DNA from 2 places in the Streptomyces sp. NRRL B-3229 genome. Region 2 is predicted to be linked to the other one. Evidence: riboswitches for the same ligand, from Rfam matches in the RefSeq annotation. Region 2 holds a riboswitch; the other holds the start of a gene.
What was found. A riboswitch is a leader RNA that binds a small molecule or an ion and turns the genes downstream of it on or off. The one in region 2 is predicted to bind cyclic di-AMP.

Region 1 (4,957 bases), on a different contig from region 2:
CTCCTCTTTGTATACGGCGCCCGTGTTAATGCCGCAGGCCTGTCACGTTTACAGGATGTTGCGAGGTCCTCACACGGTCCGGGCGATCCGCCCCCGAGGTGAGCCGCAACCGGTGCGCGCCGCCCGAGCGCTCGGTGTGCAGCGCCGTGATCGCCCGCGCGCGTTCGCCGTCCCCGCGCGCCACCGCGTCCACGATCGCGCCGTGCTCCGCCCACGACTCCACCGGGTCGGCCGGCGCGTCCACGACGTACATCCACGCGATCTTGTGCCGCAGCTGGGTCAGCACCGAGGTCATCGCCGGGCTGCCGGCGGCCTGGGCGAGCGTCTCGTGGAACCAGCCCCCCAGGGAGCGCAGATCCTCGCTGTTGCCCCGCCTGGCACGCTCCTGACCCAGTCGGACCAGGCCGCGCAGCACCTTGAGGTGGGCCTCGGTGCGCCGCTGGGCGGCCCGGGCGGCGCCGAGCGGTTCGAGGAGCAGGCGCATCTCCAGGAGATCCGCACCCTCCTGCTCGGTCGGTTCGGCAACGCACGCGCCCGCGTGCCGCCGCGTCACCACGAAGCCCTCGGCCTCCAGGGTGCGCAGTGCCTCCCGGACCGGGACACGGGAGACGCCGTAGCGGCGGGCGAGCAGTTCCTCGGTGAGCCGGCTGCCGCGCTCGTGGACACCGGCGACGATGTCGTCCCGGATCGCCGTGCATACCGAGTGCGCCGGAATACGCATGTCCGACCTCCGTCTTAATCCCCGCGAAACGTCGCCGATTGACGTGTGTTCAGTGACTCTATTGCAATCAGCGGGAATTTCCGACGGCGGACCGGAATCCGGGGATATTTTTTGGACAAGGGGGCTCCGGAAACGACGAAACCCCGGCTCGGGGAGCCGGGGTTTCGCGGAGATCGCGCGGAGGTCTCGCGCGGAAGCGGTGTCAGACGTTGACGCCGTGCGAACGCAGGTAGGCGACGGGGTCGATGTCCGAGCCGTAGTCGGGGGTGGTGCGCGCCTCGAAGTGCAGGTGCGGTCCGGTGACGTTGCCGGTCGCGCCGGACAGGCCGATCTGCTGCCCCGGGGTGACCGACTGGCCGACCGAGACGCCGATGGACGACAGATGGCCGTACTGGGTGTACGTGCCGTCGGCCATCCTGATCACGATGTTGTTGCCGTACGACCCGCCCCAGCCGGCCTCCACGACGGTGCCGCGGCCGACCGCGTGCACGGAGGTGCCGCTGGCGGCGTGGAAGTCGACACCGGTGTGGCTGCCGGACGACCAGAGGGAGCCACCGCTCTTGTAGCCGGTGGAGATGTAGGAGCCGGAGATCGGGGCGACGAAGGCGTTGAGGCGCTTGCGCTCGGCCTCGCGGGCGGCGCGCTCCTTGGCCTCGCGTATCTCCTTGGCCCTGGCCTCGGCCTTGCGCTTGGCCTCGGCCGCCGCCTTCTTCTGCGCGGCGGCCTGCTCCTGGGCCACGGCCTGCGCGTCGATCTGCGCGGCGAGCGACTGGCCGGTGCTGACGACGGGCATGAGACCGCTCTGCTCCACGGCGGTGACGGAGTTGTCGGCGGCGAGCGCCGGGGCGGCGACGGCGCCGATGACGCCGGTGGTGGCGAGGGCGGCGACGCCCGCGGCGCGGGCGGTGGTGCGCTTCATGCGGCTGGGACGACGGTGCTTCCCGGTGGCGCAGGTGAACGCCATGTGGTGGCTGATCCTTTCCTTCCTTCTCGCCTACCGGGTTAGCTGACGGGTTCGGAGCAGGAAGGTCTCCTACGAGCCCCGCGCGATGCCACGGACGCCCGATTCACCCCAGGGACTTGGTGTGGGTCCCCGGCTCCCCTGGCTCGCGCCGTACGGGGACTCGGCGATGGCTGTCCGGTGCCGCGGGCGCGGCGCAGTGCCTGACGAACAGCCCGGATGACGCTAAGCGGGACGGCTTTCAAGGCCCAAACGGATCACGGTGTTTGTAGCGCATCCCACAGGGCAGACAGGCAACCTCCCCCCCAATTCGGACATCTAAGTGAGTTGGGTGTCCGAGCGACCTCGGTGTCGAAGGGGCCCTGGTGACGCTTCCGTCACCAGGGCCCCTGTCATGCCGTCCGCCACTCCGCTGTCGCGACGTGCGTGCCGACCTCTGCTCGGCTGCCACGACGTGCGTGCCGTCCGCTACTCGGCCGTCACGACCTTGACCTCGCCGATGCCGAGGGCCTCCACGGGCTCCTTGATGGCGGCCGCGTCGCCGACCAGGACCGTCACCAGGCGGTCCACCGGGAAGGCGTTCACGACGGCCGCGGTGGCCTCCACGGTGCCGGTCGCGGCGAGCTGCTGGTACAGCGTCGCCTGGTAGTCGTCCGGCAGGTGCTGCTCGACCTGGTCGGCCAGCGTGCTCGCGACGGCCGCCGCCGTCTCGTACTTGAGCGGCGCCACCCCCACGAGGTTCTGCACGGCGACGTCGCGCTCGGCGTCGGTGAGACCGCCCTCGGCGAGCGTGCGCAGCACCTTCCACAGGTCGTCCAGGGCGGGACCGGTGTTCGGGGTGTCCACGGAGCCGCTGATGGCGAGCATCGCGGCCCCCGAGCCGTCCGGAGCGGACCTGAGGACCTGCCCGAACGCGCGCACGCCGTAGGTGTAGCCCTTCTCCTCGCGCAGGACCCGGTCCAGTCGGGAGGTGAGGGTGCCGCCGAGGCAGTACGTGCCGAGCACCTGCGCGGGCCACACGCGTGCGTGCCGGTCGGAGCCGGTTCGGCCGATCAGGAGCTGCGTCTGGACGGCTCCGGGGCGGTCCACGATGACGACCCGGCCGGTGTCGTCGGCGGTCACCGGCGGCACGGGGCGCGGCTGGGCCGCGGAGCCGGTCCAGGAGCCGAGGGTGTCGGCGAGCAGCGCGTCCAGGTCGATGCCGGTGAGGTCGCCGACGACCACGGCGGTCGCGGTGGCGGGGCGTACGTGCTTCTCGTAGAAGGCGCGTACGGCGGCGGAGTCGATGTTCTCGACGGTCTCCGCGGTGCCCTGGCGCGGACGGGACATGCGCGAGTCCGCCGGGAACAGCTCCCGGGAGAGCTCCTTGGCGGCGCGGCGGGACGGGTTGGCCAGCTCGTGCGGGATCTCGTCCAGGCGGTTGGTGACGAGCCGCTCGACCTCGCTGTCCGCGAACGCGGGCGCCCTGAGGGCGTCGGCCAGCAGACCGAGCGCCTTGGCGAGGCGTGAGGCGGGCACCTCGAGGCTGAGACGGACGCCGGGGTGGTCGGCGTGCGCGTCGAGGGTGGCGCCGCAGCGTTCCAGCTCGGCGGCGAAGTCCTCGGCGGAGTGCTTGTCGGTGCCCTCGGAGAAGGCGCGCGCCATGATCGTGGCGACGCCGTCCAGGCCGGCCGGCTCGGCGTCCAGGGGCGCGTCCAGGAGCACCTCGACGGCGACGACCTGCTGGCCGGGGCGGTGGCAGCGCAGCAGCGTGAGGCCGTTGTCCAGCGTTCCGCGCTCGGGGGCGGGGAAGGCCCAGACCTTGGGCTCGCCCGCCTGCGGCTGCGGGTGGAATTCCATCGCGGCGAGCTCGGTCACTTGGCCGCCTCCTCGTTCTCGTCGGTGGCTTCTACGGTCGCCGCGGCCTGCGGGTCCTCGGAGGCGTCCTCGGCACTTTCGGCGATCTCGGCGGGGGCGGTGGGCTCGTAGACCAGCACCGCCCGGTTGTCGGGACGCAGCTTGGCCTTGGCGACGGCCTGGACCTCCTCGGCGCTCACGTCCAGGACGCGCTGCACGGCCGTCAGGGCGAGCTGCGGGTCGCCGAACAGGACGGCGTAGCGGCACAGTTCGTCGGCGCGGCCCGCGACGGTGCCGAGCCGGTCCAGCCACTCGCGCTCCAACTGGGCCTGGGCGCGCTCCATCTCCTCGGCGGTGGGCCCCTCCGCGGCGAACCGCGCGAGCTCCTCGTCGATGGCGGCCTCGATGACCGGCACCTCGACGTCCCCGGAGGTCTTCACGTCCAGCCAGCCCAAAGAGGGCGCTCCGGCGAGGCGCAGCAGGCCGAAGCCGGCCGCGACGGCCGTACGGTCGCGCCGTACGAGCCGGTTGTAGAGGCGGGACGACTCGCCGCCGCCGAGGACGGTCAGGGCGAGATCGGCCGCGTCCGCCTCGCGGGTGCCGTCGTGGGGCAGCCGGTAGGCGGCCATCAACGCGCGCGCGGGGACCTCTTCCTCGACGACCTCGCGCAGCTGCTCGCCGATGATCTCGGGAAGCGAGCCGTCGCGGGGCGCGGGCTTGCCGTCGTGCGAGGGGATGGAGCCGAAGTACTTCTCGATCCAGGCGAGCGTCTGCTCCGGGTCGATGTCGCCGACGACCGACAGGACGGCGTTGTTGGGCGCGTAGTACGTACGGAAGAACGCGCGCGCGTCCTCCAGGGTGGCCGCGTCCAGGTCGGCCATCGAACCGATCGGGGTGTGGTGGTAGGGGTGGCCCTCGGGGTAGGCGAGCGCGGTGAGCTTCTCGAACGCGGTGCCGTAGGGGACGTTGTCGTAGCGCTGCCTGCGCTCGTTCTTGACGACGTCGCGCTGGTTCTCCATCGACTCGTCGTCGAGGGCGGCCAGCAGGGAGCCCATGCGGTCGGCCTCCAGCCAGAGGGCGAGCTCCAGCTGGTGGGTCGGCATGGTCTCGAAGTAGTTGGTGCGCTCGAAGCTGGTGGTGCCGTTGAGCGAGCCGCCCGCGCCCTGGACGAGCTCGAAGTGCCCGTTGCCGTGCACCTGCTTCGACCCCTGGAACATCAGGTGCTCGAAGAGGTGAGCCAGGCCGGTACGGCCCTTGACCTCGTGGCGCGAACCGACGTCGTACCAGAGGCACACCGCCGCGACCGGGGTCAGGTGGTCCTCGGAGAGCACCACGCGAAGGCCGTTGGCCAGGCGGTGCTCGGTCGCTGTCAGGCCCCCGGTGCCTGCCTGGTCTGTGGCCGTGTGACCCATGGGCATGTACGTCCCTTCGATCGCGGT
Region 2 (4,957 bases):
CCGTACCGCAGTACCTGCTGCTGTCGAAGCTGGGCATGGCCGACTCGTACCTGGCGATGCTGCTGCCGTCGATCCTCTCGCCCTACGGCGTCTACCTGGTTCGCATCTACGCGGCCGCGTCGGTGCCCGCCGAGCTGATGGAGGCGGCCCGCATGGACGGCGCGAGCGAGTGGCGGATCTTCTCGCGGATCGCCGTACCGATGATGATGCCGGGCCTGATCACGGTGTTCCTCTTCCAGTTCGTCGGCATCTGGAACAACTTCCTGCTGCCGTACGTGATGCTCGCCGACGACGAGAAGTTCCCGATCACCCTCGGCCTCTACACGCTGCTCGCCCAGGGCGCCTCGCAGCCGGCCCTCTACACCCTGGTCATCACCGGCTGTCTGCTCGCGGTCCTGCCGCTGATCGGGCTCTTCCTGGTGATCCAGCGGTTCTGGTCCCTGGACCTGCTGAGCGGCTCGGTCAAGGCCTGAACACCCCTTCTCCCGCTGACGGACCCCACCTGACGAGGACCATGACCACGAGTGCGAACGGGCGCCGCAGGCCCCCCACCATCCACGACGTCGCCCGGGAGGCGGGCGTGTCGCGGGGCACCGTCTCCCGCTTCCTGAACGGCGGCCACTACGTCTCGCCCGCCGCCGGGCGGGCCGTGGAGTCCGCCATCAGGAAGACCGGGTACGTGGTCAACCGGCATGCCCGCAGCCTCAGTACGGGCCGCTCCGACTCGGTGGCGTTCCTGCTCACGGAACCGCAGGAGAAGTTCTTCGAGGACCCCAACTTCAACGTCCTGCTGCGGGGGTGCACCGAGCGACTCGCCCAGCACGACATCCCGCTGCTGCTCATGCTCGCCGAGAGCGACGACGACCGGCGGCGCCTGACCCGGTACATCACCTCCGGCCACGTCGACGGGGTGCTGCTGCTGTCCAACCACAGCGGTGACCCGGTCGCGGCCGAACTCCACGACGCCGGGATTCCGCTGGTGGTGTGCGGCAAGCCGATCGGGCGGGGGACCAAGGTGAGTTACGTGGCCGCCGCCGACCGGGAGGGCGCCCAGGAGATGGTCCGGCATCTCCTCGCGGGGGGCCGTCGGCGCGTCGGCATGGTCACCGGGCCGCTGGACATGCCGGGCGGCCCGGACCGGCTCGCCGGCTACCGGGACGTGCTCGCCGAGGCGGGCCTGCCCTACGACCCGGCGCTCGTGGTGGAGGGCGACTTCCGGCGCAGCGGCGGTGAGCGCGCGGCCCGGCGCCTGCTGTCCCAGGCCCCCGACATGGACGCCGTGTTCGTCGCCTCCGACCTCATGGCCCTGGGTGTGGTCAACGTCCTTCAGCAGTCGGGTCGTTCGGTCCCCGACGACATCGCTGTCGGCGGCTTCGACGACTCACCGGCGGCCACCGCCATCGCCCCCGCCCTCACCACCATGCGCCAGCCCTTCGACCGCATCAGCACCGAGATGGTCCGCATGCTCCTGGCCCAGATCGCCGGCGAGGACCCGGCGGGCGTCATCCTCCCGACGGAACTGGTGGTGCGCGACTCGGCGTAGCGCGGCGGCACGGAAACCGAGCGGCCGCCTGACACCCTCACGGCCACCACCGGGCAGACAGACGGGCGCGAGCGCCATCTTTCAGGAGGCGTCGGACGCCATCGCAGTCGGCGGCTTCGCCAAGTCGCCCGCGGGCATCGCAGGGCGACGTACGCCCTCGCGGTCGGAGGCCTTGGCGACTCGCTCCCGGTCACCGCCCCCGCCCCGCCCGCGGGCAGCGCCTCGCGGGACGCCGCCCCGATATGAACTTCCCCCCGCCCCGCAGGCGCCGTAGCGGCAGAGACGGGCCGGCAACGGGGGGGAGGCGTACGGGACATTGACGTGCATCCGCGGTCGGCGGCGGAACGGTGGACGGGGGCGCGCGTCCCGCCTCGCCGTGTTCCCGGAACCGGAACTGCCGTCAACAGATGTGAAAGCAGCAGCCGTCCGGTTCGCGTCGAGTCGGAGGGGCCAACCATCCGTATTCTCTGATCATGGCCGCCTCCCCCGCATATTCACTCATCGCCACCGACCTGGACGGCACGCTGCTCCGCGCCGACGACACCCTCTCCGACCGGTCGTTGGCCGTGCTCGCCAGGGTCGCGGAGGGCGGGGCCCAGCACCTCGTCGTGACGGGACGGCCGGCCCCCAGAGTGCGGCCCCTCCTCGACGACCTCGGCAGCACGGGGCTCGCGGTGTGCGGTCAGGGCGCGCAGGTGTACGACGCCGGCGCGGACCGTCTGCTCTGGTCGGTCACCCTCGACCGGGAGCTGGCCGAGACCGCGCTCGGGAAGATCGAGGCGGAGGTGGGGCAGGTGTACGCCGCGGTGGACCAGGACGGCGTCGACGGGCTCACGCTCATCGAGCCGGGCTATCTGATGCCCCACCCGACCCTGCCCGCCGTGCGGGTCGGCCGGCGCGACGACCTGTGGTGCGAGCCGATCAGCAAGGTCCTGCTGCGCCACCCGTACCTGTCCGACGACGAGTTGGCGGTCACGGCCCGCTCGGTGGTCGGTTCGCTGGCCACCGTCACCATGTCGGGGCCCGGTACCGTCGAACTCCAGCCATGCGGCATCACCAAGGCGACCGGGCTCGCGCTGGCCGCCGAACACCTGGGCCTGGGACCCGAGGTGACGATCGCCTTCGGGGACATGCCGAACGACATCCCCATGTTCGACTGGGCGGCCCACGGCGTCGCCATGGCCAACGCCCACCCCGAGCTCAAGGCCGTGGCCGACGAGGTGACCCTGTCGAACGAGGACGACGGCATCGCCGTCGTCCTCGAAAGACTGTTCAGCCAGGCGTAGTTCCCAGCGGGCGTAATTCCCAGCAGGCGCCGTTCCTAGTACGCGCCGAACACGTTGTCGATGGACCCGTACCGCGCCGCCGCGTAGTTGCAGGCCGCGGTGATGTTCGCCACCGGGTCGTACGGGTCCCACGAGGTGTTGGCCACGTGGTACGCGTTGAAAGTCGGGTCGATCACCTGGAGCAGGCCCTTGGACGGGGTGCCGGCGGCCGCGTTGGAGTCCCAGAGGTTGATGGCGTAGGGGTTGCCGGAGGACTCGCGGATGACGTTGCGGTAGATGCCGTCGTAGGAGCCGGGGATCCCGTGCTCGGCCATGACGGCGAGCGAGGCGCGGATCCAGCCGTCGAGGTTGTTGGCGTACCCGAGGGTGGTCGCGGTCTGCACGGTCGGGGTGGCCGCGGACGCGGTGGTCGCGCCGACGAGCGGGAGCGCGAGGACGGCGACCCCGGTTCCGGCGATCGCGAGCTTGCGGACGAGACGGTTGGTGCGGGAAGCGCGGTGCTGAGCGGCAGCGGGCATGGCGAAGTTCCTCTCCGTCGCCTGCGAGGTGAGCTGTCGGGTTCGGGCGGGGAGCTGCCCGGCCATGCCCGCAAAAGGCATGACTTCACTCCGAGCCGTACCGGTATGTCCGAAGACGCCCGGTCCGGCGACTTACCTGGGTCCCCCGCTCCTGCCGTGGTTTCTCGGTGGGTGTACGGGCGGTGGCAGGATTCGGCGTCCGCCCGACAGGCCGGGAACGTATGCGAGAGCACATGTCCGGAACAAGTGGCGAATTCACATGCAATGCCTATTGACCTTGGTCGGTGGCATTTGGGGCACTTGATCCTTTGCGGTCGCAAGCCTCAACTTGTGCGCCGGGAAAGGCGGATTGAGAGGTTCCGGATATCTGCCGGTCCGTCAGCCGGAGTGAGTCAAGTCACGCCCATGCGCAAGACGCCCAAAACGGGCAAGAGGCCCAACTGGGTTTCAACCGGCCGTTCGTGGGATGCGCTTCTCCCATGTCCGGTGGAAGACCACCTCGCCGCCCTCGGTGCAGATGACCTCGTTCGAGGTGTGGAAGTCGCCGCCGTCGCAGCTGATCTCCGAACGGGTGCGCACGGTGGTGTCCCAGGCGAGGTCCGGCCGGTGCAGCCGGATCGACCAGTCCGAGCGGGTGCGCGCCGACAGGGGGTCCTGCTCGACGATCGTGTACGTCTCCCGCACGTCCTCGGTGCACTCCAGCCCGTCGGGGTACACGCGCGTGCCGCCGTACCGGGGATCGATCTCCAGACGCCACTCGCCCTTGGCCACGTCCCGCACCACCAGGCGCTCGGGAGGGGGCTCGTCCAGGGTCACGGGACTCCACCCGTCGGCGGCCACGCCACGGTCCACCCCGAGCTGCGCGGCCTGCTCCGGCTTTTCGACCACGCCGTCCGAGGACGCGCCGTCCGAGGACGCGAGGTTCGCGGACGCGATGTCCGAGACCGCGATGTCCGAGACCGCGATGTCCGAGAACGCGAGGTCCGAGGGTGCGGGAGTCGAGGGCGCGGGATCCGGGAACGCGGGATCCGAGAACGCGAGGTCCGCCTCACGCCCCCGTACCGGCAGTTCGAGGACAGGGCGCCGTGGGCCGTCGCCGGGGGGTGGGAGTCGCTGACGTGGGCGCGCAGCACGGGCTCGCCCATCACGCCGGTGTCGATCCCCCTGAGGTGCTGGTCCCACCAGCGCAGGGTCTCCCGGAGAACGCCGGTCGCCGGGCCCGGTGGACCGTGGTCCGGGTACGGGTGGGGCCAGGAGCCGATGATCCCGCGGACCCGGTCGGCGGGCAGGTGCTCGACCAGCCGGAGGACGGTGTCGCGGTACGGGTCGTGCCATCCGCCCACCGCCAGGACGGCCGCGTCGATCGCGCCGTAGTCCTCCCGGACGCTGCCCCGGCGCCAGTACTCGTCGCGGGTCTGGTGGGCGAGCCAGGTGTTCAGGGGCGGCTCCACGGCCTCCAGGCGCCCGATCCACATGTCCCGCCAGGCGTCGCCGACGTGGAGCGGGTCCGGCGGCCGGCACGTGAGCGCGAGCGTGGCCGCCGCCCACGCGTGCGTGTCCACCGCGAGGACGGAACCGCCCAGGTAGTGCACGTCGCCGTCGTAGCGGTC

Region 1: it holds a riboswitch for cyclic di-AMP, as region 2 does, so the genes downstream of both, IF54_RS0102890 (M23 family metallopeptidase) here and IF54_RS0123915 (transglycosylase SLT domain-containing protein) in region 2, are expected to answer to the same signal.

Annotation. Positions count from the first base shown of each region.
Region 1 covers NZ_JOGP01000001.1:659,860-664,816, forward strand. Annotated here, with positions in the region: gene IF54_RS0102885 (GntR family transcriptional regulator) at 26-721, opposite strand; gene IF54_RS0102890 (M23 family metallopeptidase) at 924-1,685, opposite strand; cyclic di-AMP (ydaO/yuaA leader) riboswitch at 1,699-1,861, opposite strand; gene IF54_RS0102895 (M16 family metallopeptidase) at 2,151-3,539, opposite strand; gene IF54_RS0102900 (M16 family metallopeptidase) at 3,536-4,930, opposite strand.
Region 2 covers NZ_JOGP01000015.1:7,731-12,687, reverse strand. Annotated here, with positions in the region: gene IF54_RS0123930 (carbohydrate ABC transporter permease) at 1-473, shown strand, start outside; gene IF54_RS0123925 (LacI family DNA-binding transcriptional regulator) at 515-1,543, shown strand; gene IF54_RS0123920 (HAD family hydrolase) at 2,017-2,829, shown strand; gene IF54_RS0123915 (transglycosylase SLT domain-containing protein) at 2,865-3,347, opposite strand; cyclic di-AMP (ydaO/yuaA leader) riboswitch at 3,353-3,527, opposite strand; partial or broken gene IF54_RS44195 (CocE/NonD family hydrolase) at 3,939-4,957, opposite strand, start outside.